DNA from 3 places in the Bacillus sp. BC08 genome. Region 3 is predicted to be linked to each of the others. Evidence: riboswitches for the same ligand, from Rfam matches in the RefSeq annotation. Region 3 holds a riboswitch; each other region holds the start of a gene.
The links. Region 3 has a riboswitch for S-adenosylmethionine ahead of ACXVYO_RS16630 (LLM class flavin-dependent oxidoreductase). Riboswitches for the same ligand answer to the same signal wherever they lie in the genome.
Positions count from the first base shown of each region.

Region 1: linked by a shared signal. The riboswitch ahead of ACXVYO_RS06310 (M20 family metallopeptidase) and the one ahead of ACXVYO_RS16630 (LLM class flavin-dependent oxidoreductase) in region 3 are both predicted to bind S-adenosylmethionine.
Region 2: linked by a shared signal. The riboswitch ahead of ACXVYO_RS17680 (sugar ABC transporter substrate-binding protein) and the one ahead of ACXVYO_RS16630 (LLM class flavin-dependent oxidoreductase) in region 3 are both predicted to bind S-adenosylmethionine.

Region 1 is NZ_JBTGPA010000027.1:5,271-8,554, forward strand. It holds gene ACXVYO_RS06310 (M20 family metallopeptidase) at 12-1,217, opposite strand; SAM riboswitch class I at 1,306-1,407, opposite strand; gene ACXVYO_RS06315 (AAA domain-containing protein) at 1,483-3,284, opposite strand, start outside.
Region 2 is NZ_JBTGPA010000034.1:310,107-313,390, forward strand. It holds gene ACXVYO_RS17670 (SDR family oxidoreductase) at 1-76, opposite strand, end outside; gene ACXVYO_RS17675 (NCS2 family permease) at 278-1,579, shown strand; SAM riboswitch class I at 1,670-1,775, shown strand; gene ACXVYO_RS17680 (sugar ABC transporter substrate-binding protein) at 1,865-2,977, shown strand; gene ACXVYO_RS17685 (sugar ABC transporter ATP-binding protein) at 2,974-3,284, shown strand, end outside.
Region 3 is NZ_JBTGPA010000034.1:100,778-104,061, forward strand. It holds gene ACXVYO_RS16625 (ATP-grasp domain-containing protein) at 1-580, opposite strand, end outside; gene ACXVYO_RS16630 (LLM class flavin-dependent oxidoreductase) at 573-1,631, opposite strand; SAM riboswitch class I at 1,715-1,821, opposite strand; gene ACXVYO_RS16635 (hypothetical protein) at 2,063-2,269, shown strand; gene ACXVYO_RS16640 (hypothetical protein) at 2,594-2,983, opposite strand; gene ACXVYO_RS16645 (DUF4352 domain-containing protein) at 3,276-3,284, shown strand, end outside.

The DNA of each region.
Region 1 (3,284 bases), on a different contig from region 3:
CTTACAATCACTTACCCCTGATTCCTCTGCGCCTCTCTAAACTCTTCCTTCACCTTCTCTAACAGCCCTTCTTCCGTAATTAATCGATACGCTGTATGTGCTAGTGCTTTTGCCGATGTAATTAATGCTTTGTCTCCTAATTCTGAACGGGCTGCTTCTCTAAATTCATTCGTATGTGCAATTAAATCGTCTGGACCGATTTTAATATATGGATGAATTGTCGGTACGACTTGGCTTACGTTTCCTGCATCTGTTGAACCGATGCCAAATCTTTCTTTCCGATTTACGTCTTCACCTTGTAATTCTAGTTCTTCGGCTACGACGTCATTAAATGTTTTTGTTACGAGTAGTTCATCGATTTCATTTTGGAATTGATGGATTTTCACTTTCGTACCCGTTGCTAATGCTGCTCCCTCTGCGATGTTTCTTACTTTCTCTGTTACTTCCGCACATCTTTTTCTCGTTGCTGCGCGGATGAAGAACCTTGCTGCGGCGTAGTCAGGAATAATGTTAGGTGCTTTTCCGCCCTCAGTAATAACGCCATGAATTTTCACGTCTGACGGAAGTTGTTGGCGAAGTGCATTAATGCTGTTATACAGCTGGATAATCGCATCTAATGCGTTAATTCCTTCTTCTGGTGAAGCTGCGGCGTGAGCTGTTTTTCCGTAAAAGTGAAAATCAAGTGGATCGACTGCTAGTGATGGACTCGTTGTCGCTGTTTTTCCGCTCGGATGAATCATAAGTGCCGCATCAACATCTTTAAATAAACCAGCTTTTACATAACTCGATTTTGCGCTACCGTTTGGCCCGCCTTCTTCTGCTGGCGTTCCGAATACGACAACTTCCCCGCCAATTTCTTCAAGCGTTTCTGATAATGCGATCGCTGCCGCAACGCTAATTGTGCCAATCAAATTGTGACCACACGCATGACCGAGTCCTGGTAAAGCGTCATACTCAGCTAAAAATGCAATGACTGGACCTTGTTTACCTGAACTTTTTCGCGCGATAAAACCTGTTTCATGTCCAGCAATATTGTGTTGTAATTGAAATCCTGCACTCCCTAGCAATAGACTCAACGTTCTTGATGCGTAAAACTCTTGGTTACCAATCTCCGGATTCGCATGAATATCGTGACTTGTTTCTATGTACTTTTCCTTATTTCTTTCAATACTCTCTTCAATTGTTTTTCTTTGTGACGTTACTCCAGTCGCTCCCATTTTTCTTCCCCCTTATATTTTCACATAAAAAAGCCTCTTTCTAAAAGATAGAAAGAGGCTTCTGCATATACAGTCAAAATGAGCTTCTTTCTTATCTTTCAAGTTACCTTGCTGGAATTGGCACAGTATTCATAACGAATCCGCTGCCGAGGTGTCATAGGGCCAGTCCCTCAACCTCTCGTGATAAGAATTTTCATAAAATTATATTAAATTACATTCATTCTAAGTTCATTTCGATTAAAAGTCAAGGAATTCCTATCCGAATTTACCGAATATCTAAAAATCCTTTTAACACACCAATTGTTTCTGGTGCTTGCAGCCTTGCACATACGTACGGAAATTCCATACTGCCTTCAAACATCATTTGAGATGTGAGCGGTGCCCCTGCCCAAAAGATTTCATCATCGATTACGATAAACGGGAATGCTTTATTTTGTCTTTGTAACTTTACATTTTTTAACGGAACTGGTCCATCACTATACACTGTTATTTGCGCATTTGTACGCATTAACGCTTGCCATACTCGTTTATCCACTTGCTTTGTACTTGGAAGTGAAATAATAATTTTTCGTTTTGCAGCTAAAATATCTTTCAATAACCCTTTCGGTTCTTCAAGATTCATTTCCATAAACCAGCGTAAACGTTTCGAAATTTTTCGTTCCCACAATTGTCTTGATGTCGTACGATCATACACATCTCCATGACGTTCTATATGAGCTGTTAATTGTGATAACGCTTGTTTTCTTGAAAGGTTTTTACGCATATAATGACAATCTGATAATTGAATGAACTTCCCTCTCGCTCTCGTTACAGCTACATTGACGAGGCGATGGTTTTTATGGTCAAAGAATAACACACCAGGTCGTTCTTGCGGGTAACTATCCACTGTATCAAAAATCATCATATCTCTTTCAGACCCTTGAAACTTATGAACCGTCGCTGCTAAAACAGGTATGTTTTGATATTTCGTTCTCTGCAACATTTCTCTAATGCACGTTGATAAAAAGCGGGATTGTGCTCTGTAAGGCGTAACAACACCGATCGATTGAACACCATCTAACAGTCCGATTAACATCATTTGCATCGCTACTAAACCAGACATAATGTTAAAACGAGAACCTGAAGCAGCGTCCTTTAACGAAAAGGCTCCCATTAGACTCGTATCAAATAAAACGCTCGCCTCATTTGCGAACGGTTGCAATTGCGCAAGTTCTTTACGGTCTGAAACAGACGGATGATCGTATACTCTATTTTTATAAATAAACGAATTTGTAAACTTCGATATATCCGCATGCATACGTCTTTGTTCCTGCAACATAAAGAGGTTCGGATGTGCTTCTGATTTATTGACAGACTCAACAATCCCCGCATGGTAAAACATATCTTCCCCGAGCCATTTGCGAACGAGTTCATGGTTCGCCATCGCAATTGGAGGTAACTGTAAAAAGTCACCACATACGACGATGCGTTTTCCAAGTGAAGCAGCTAATGCAATTTGCGGAACATATGCCATACTTACTTCATCTACGACAACTAAATCAAATGTACGCTCATAAATCAATGAATCAATGGCACATTTCGATAAAGTTGCGCCAATTACTTTCGCATTTTCAATGTATTCTTTTTCTACTTCTTTAATTTTCGCTTTTTGCTTTCGAAGATCACTTTCAATCTCTTGTATACGCTTCTTATCAGCAGAAGTCGCTTTATATGATAAAATCTTTTCACGAAGATCTTGTCGTGTTTCCTCTAAATAGAGTCTTTCTTCTCCCCATGATCCGTTCGTCGTTTCAACTAACTTCGACGTAAGCAACGTTTCATGATTTCGTATATGTTCATGTTGACTATAACCGTAACGAACAATTTCGCCAGGCGTCCATTTCTTTTTCTTCTCAATTTGCTTCGTTACTTCACTCATTAATACGTCCACTGCCGCATTACTATGAGCTAATACAAGTACCGATTTTCCTTTTTGATAATGCGCCGAAATAATACGTGATAAATTGTAAGACTTCCCTGTTCCAGGTGGTCCCCACACGTACGTTGTCGGATTGTAAAACGAACGAT
Region 2 (3,284 bases), 210 kb from region 3:
TCATTAATGATTCAATACCAGGTTGTTTATTTTGATGTTGCGCAGGCATTGTTACAAAGTTTTTTTGCTGTGGCATAGCTTCTTTCAACTCCTTTTCTTTATAATGCGCACAATAAAGACTGAAATTCACACATCGTTTTACGATTAATATTCGAATTTAAGACACAAAATATGAATTGTTATAAACTTTTTATGCAAAACTATTGCAAAATAGTTAAAAAACGAATATTATATATAACTGTTGTGAAAATTATTCGTAAACAGAAAGGATGTTTATATGTTTAACCTTTCAAAACATAAAACTTCTATTAAAACTGAAATTATGGCAGGTATTATTACCTTCTTAACAATGGCATATATCATTGTCGTAAACCCTGTCATCCTTGGGGATGCAGGAGTTCCATTTGAACAAGCATTTACAGCAACAATTATCGCTGCTGTTGTCGGAACATTATTTATGGCGATCTTTACAAACTTACCAATCGCAATTGCACCAGGTATGGGATTAAATGCTTACTTCTCTTACTCTGTTGTAAAAGCTCATGAAGGCATGACTTTCGCAATTGCATTCTCTGCTGTATTCGTAGCAGGTATGATTTTAATTTTGTTATCATTCACATCTTTCCGTACAAAATTAATGGAAGCAATTCCTGAAAACTTAAAACATGCAATTACTGCTGGTATCGGTCTTTTCATCGCCTTTATCGGTTTACGTTTAACAGGTATCGTTACAAAAAATGAAGCCAACTTAGTTGGACTTGGTGATCTTCACTCTGCTCCAGTACTACTAGCATTAGCTGGACTTGGAATTACAATTGTCCTTATGTCTTTAAATGTAAATGGTGCGCTATTTATCGGCATGCTATTAACTGGTATTATCGCTTTCTTCACAGGACAATTAACATTCTCAAACGGTGTTACATCAATGCCTGGATTACCAGAAGGAATTATCGTTTCAAATCCAATTACTGCTGTATCTGATGTAATTAACTACGGGTTATACGGCGTTGTATTTTCATTCTTCCTTGTTACATTATTCGATACAACAGGTACATTACTTGGTGTAGCTCAGCAAGGTGGATTTATGAAAGATGGAAAGCTTCCAAAAGCTGGACGAGCTCTTCTATCTGACTCATTCTCAGCAACAATCGGTTCTATGTTCGGAACAACACCATCAACAGCTTACATTGAATCATCTGCTGGTGTTGCAGCTGGTGGTCGTACTGGTTTAACAACTGTTACAGTAGCTGTTCTATTCGCACTAGCAGCATTCTTCGGACCATTAGTAAGTGCCGTTTCTGGTGTATCAGCTATTACTGCACCATCATTAATTATCGTTGGTAGTCTTATGATGGGTTCAGTTCGCCACATCAATTGGGACGCATTTGATGAAGCATTCCCAGCATTCTTAGTAATCTTAAGCATGCCACTTACATCAAGTATCGCAACAGGTATTGCACTTGGATTTATTTCTTATCCACTTATGAAAGTGGCAAAAGGACAATTCCGTGCTGTTCACCCACTTGTGTACTTATTCGGAATCTTGTTCGCTTATCAATTGATTTTCTTACCACATTAAAATCCCTCTTTATGAGGGATTTTTTTTATAAAAAATCATTTGACAACACCACAAACTTGTGGAATAATTCAAAATAGTTGAATATTCGATGTCTTATCAAGAGCAGGTGGAGGGATGAGCCCTACGAAGCCCGGCAACCGACCCATTTATGGGCACGGTGCTAATTCTTACAACACGTTGTGTTGAAAGATAAGAGTAATATGATAAGACGTCTTTTCTATATGAAAAGGCGTTTTTTTATTTTCACTCCCTCCCCTCTCTTCTTAGTTTAGGAGGGATTTTTTTATGAAAAAATTGTATTCCATCGTACTCATTGTTCTCTTACTTACATTAACTGCTTGTACAAATGAACAAGATGCTGTCTCTTCACAAAAGCAACAAACTGTGAAAAAGGTGACTACAACAGTAGAAAATCATTTACAAACAGAAATTCCAAACCAAATAAAGAAACCATTAAAAATTGCATTAATTATGCAAATGTCTATTGGAACTTTTTCCTCTCAATATATTGAGGGCGTCAAAAAACAAGTCGAGTTATTTGGCGGTAGTGTACAAGTCTATAATTCTGATAATGATTTAGCAAAAATGGCGGCAAATTTAGATACTGCTATTAATTCAAAAGTGGACGGTATTTTAATAGATCATGGCCGATCTGAAGCGCTAAAATCTGGAGTAGAAAAGGCATTGCAAGCAAATATTCCTGTAGTGGCGTTTGATAATGATCTACGCTTGCCAGGCGTAACGATTATTGATCAAGATGACTATAGTCTTGCATGGAAATCATTAAAAACATTAGCGGAAGATTTGAATGGACAAGGAAATATCGCAGTTGTATGGGTTGGTGGATTCGCTCCAATGGAACGTCGCAATGTTATCATTGATGCTTTTTATAAACGTTATCCAAATATAAAAGAAGTTGCACGATTCGGTACTGCTAGTAATAACACACCGCTTGATACACAAACACAAGTAGAAGCTTTACTAAAAAAATATCCGAAAAAGGGAGATTTACAAGCTATCTTCGCTTCATGGGATGAATTTGCTAAAGGGGCTGTCAAAGCACTCGAACAAGCTGGTCGTACAGATATAAAAGTATACGGCATTGACTTAAGTAATGAAGATTTACAACTCATGCAAAAAGAAAATTCGCCTTGGACTGCTACAGCTGCAACTGATCCAACTGAGATAGGTAAAATTCAAGTACGTTTTTTATATAAAAAAATTGCTGGTGAACAAACTCCAGATATTTATTCGCTAGAACCTTATTTAGTGAAGAAAAATAATTTACCAAAAGAAAATATAACAATGGATCAGTTATCAAAACACATAAATGGTTGGGGAGCTTCAAAAGATGGATATTCCCCTTGGATGAAAAAATTAGAGAAGGAGAAAAACTGATGACATTCTCTCTTCAAAACATTACACATTCTTATCATGTAGCTACACCTGTTCTAGAAGATGTTTCTATTCATATTGAAAAAGGCAAAGTGCACGCTTTACTAGGAATGAACGGCGCAGGAAAAAGTACTTTATTAAAAATAGCAACTGGTGAAATCCAACCAGTTGCTGGCAATATAAAAATCGATAATCAGACTGTTTCCTTTACTTCTCCACGTGATGCAAAAAAGCACGGTATTTCTTTCGTAACACAAGAAGTAGATCACGGACTTATTCCAGGATTATCTGTCTTAGAAAATGTACTAAT
Region 3 (3,284 bases):
CGCCTACAAACTCACAACGTGTAATATATGGTTCGGGCGCTTCAATATATTGCTGGATTAAAGTAATTCCATCAATGGGCTCTTCAAACGCCGGACCATCCAAATATTGTTCTAAAGCATCAATGGAATGAAACAGTTGAACACCAAGGCCTTTACCTGCACGGTTATGCTTTGTAATGAACGGTACTTCCCCTAACTCCTTTGCTGCTTTTACTATATGATCACGGCCAACAGCACCAATTGTTTTCGGCACTTGTATCCCAAATTTTCTTAATGCTGCATATTGATTCAATTTACTTACTTCAAGGCGTAATGCACGAGACCCGTTAAATACTGTTCGTCCATATCCCTCTAGCCAAGCAAGAACTCCTTCAGTCAATTCAGGTGCATATCGATGCCCTCTCGTATGTGAAGAGGCACTCATGCGGCTATAAAAAACACCTTTTGGAGGTTCTTGTTCTAATGAAAGTGTTCCTTCATTTAAAAGCCATTCCTCATACGGTAACTCCAGTTCTTCCAACCTTTTCACTAAATGATTCGTCCATTCCTTATTCTCATGTAATATGTAAATTTTACTCATTTGTAATCAATTCCTTTCTTTTTGCTTCAACTAATGGCATCACTTTTTCAGAAAATCGTTTCATCTCTTCAAGCTGTGGTGAAAATTGTAAAAGTAATAACGTAACACCCACTTTTTCAAAAGCAAGTATTCTTTCTGCAATTTGTTCTGGTGTTCCGATTAAATTAGGACGTAAGCCGCGATTCGATACAGAATAATCATTCAGCTTCACTTGCTGTTCCAACTGTGATTTACTCACAAAGTCTTGGTAACCCGCGTAACCTAACGCATCATCTTTCACATCCGTTATGCGTTTCCATTCTTCTAACGCCTCTTCTTCTGTGTCACGACAAATGACGTAAGCCGCAAGCCCGAATGACTGCAATGGCTCCTCTGTAACTTTCTTTCTACGATTCTTCATATCTTCTATTTTCACAGATACTTCTTCCACTGTTCCCCCGTGCATTACATATGCATCCGCGTGATTTACAATGACCTCTTTTCCTCTCTCACTCTCACCACCTGCATAAAGCTTAATGCCTTGTTTCTGCACAGGTTTTGGACTTAAATGTGTATGCTGAAGCTCATAAAAGTTCCCCTTATAAGAAAACTCTTCTTCTTTCCAAAGCTCTTTCAAAATTGTTACAAATTCCTCTGTGCGATCATATCTTTCATCATGTGCGGTAAATACTCCGCCATACTGTCTCGCTTCTTCTTCCCACCACGCTGAAACTACATTCAATGTAAAACGACCATTACTTAATTGATCAATATTTGCTGCCATTTTCGCTGTAACTGCTGGATTATGAAAGCCAGGTCTTACAGCTGTCATAATCTCTAATTTATCCGTCACTGCAGCAAGTGCTGCCGCAGTTGTCCACGCTTCTAAACTTGGTGCTGACACACCTTTTATATCATTTAAATTTAATTCTGCAATAAGTGTTGTTGAAAAACCTAATTGTTCTGCCGCTTGTGCGGTTTGTTTTGCATACTCAAACGTAGGCGGCATAGATTCATCATCTACATTTCGAAGCCATCCCCCAAAAATCGGTAACCAAAAACCATACTCCACTACCTATTCCCCCTTTATCTTTTAGCCATAAAAAAAGGCCACTCTTATCGAAATAAGAGTAGCCTTCTTGACTAAGTGAACCGCTCTTATCTTTCAGGTGTTTTTTCACCTGCAGGATTTGGCACCTTTCGTCTAAAACGAGGTTGCCGAAGTTTCATAGGGCCCGTCCCTCCACTTCTCAACATAAGAATTGTTTGATTTTCATTTATTATAATCATCAGAATAATAAAAATCAATACTTTAATACTTATTTTTCCGATATACATTAAATGATATATGAAAAATCATATTTTTATAGAGAATTATAGGCGTATTATGTTGTTTTACTTGCGGATATAGAGAGGGGTATATTGTATCTTGTCGAAAACATCATGTATAACCAAGTTGCTTTACTTCTATATTAAAAACATAGCAAAAGAGGTGTTAGTAGCATGAAAAATAAAAAATGCGAGAATTGTGGCTCTACTACATTTAAAGAAGGAAGAGTTGGATTTGCTTATCATGCATATGTTTGTGAGGATGATTCTAGCAGGCTCTTTTCAGTGGGGAAACGTTCCAAACTATTAACTACATTTTGTTTAGAATGTGGCGAGGTGAAATCATTTAGAGTGGAGAAGCCGGAGATATTTGAAGAGTAGAATAATACTAATTACATATTATAAAGATGGTTATGAATGATGGTAACATTCAAGCATTTCGCCTACCTTTAGAATTGGAATATTGAGTACTTTCATCTATAGGTGCTACTTCACTAGGAAAAATCCGTTCCCCTGTAAAGTTGCTTTCGAAATAATAGACACGAAATTTCATATAAAATGCAAATAAACAAGGAACGTATTAGTCGGTTCCTTGTTTATTTAGCTAAAGCATACTTCTTTGGAGAACCCAGATAAAAGTTAAATCAACTCTTATTTAACTTTTCCCTTCAAATATATGACAGTAAAGAATACATCATCACGGTGTCAGCAAGCAAAAGTGTATTCTGCATTTCTAAAAACAGTAGATGGCAGATTGTGACCTGCTGAATCTGCTAAGAAAGAATATACAAGAACATCCTTAACATCATCTTTATTTCCACTAATGATGACATCAAGAAAATCTTCTATTTGGAATTCTGGCGTAAACAACACAATCTTAGTTGTTCTGTTTGGTTCTAAAGAAACAAAAGTACGCGAGATTTCAACTAATTCATTTTGAGTTGGGAAAGAAATGTTTCGACTTCTCTTAACAGTTACCGTTACATTACTAGTATGACAGCGTGAATCATTGTTTAACATAATGTTGAGAGCAGTTGGAATAATCCCATTTTCAGAAACTGGAACTCGAAACACTCCAGTAGATTTATGAGCCATATAATCACATCCTTTCAAAATAAAATATATTTACAATATATTAGATGCAAGAAACGTTCATTTTGATAGGGACAAATTATATGATTAATATATCTATAATAATCCTCGGTATTACTAAGACAATGATTTAAAAGATTAACAAATATCGTGAGACCCAATTGAATGTATATGAAAAGGAAAAAGAATAAGGCGTCTAAAAAATTCCCTATTTTGAGCCAATAATGAGACATTATGTTAATCTTATATGTATAGTTGCACAAAATTGAGAAACTTAAGGAGACAGATTAATTTTATGAGAAAA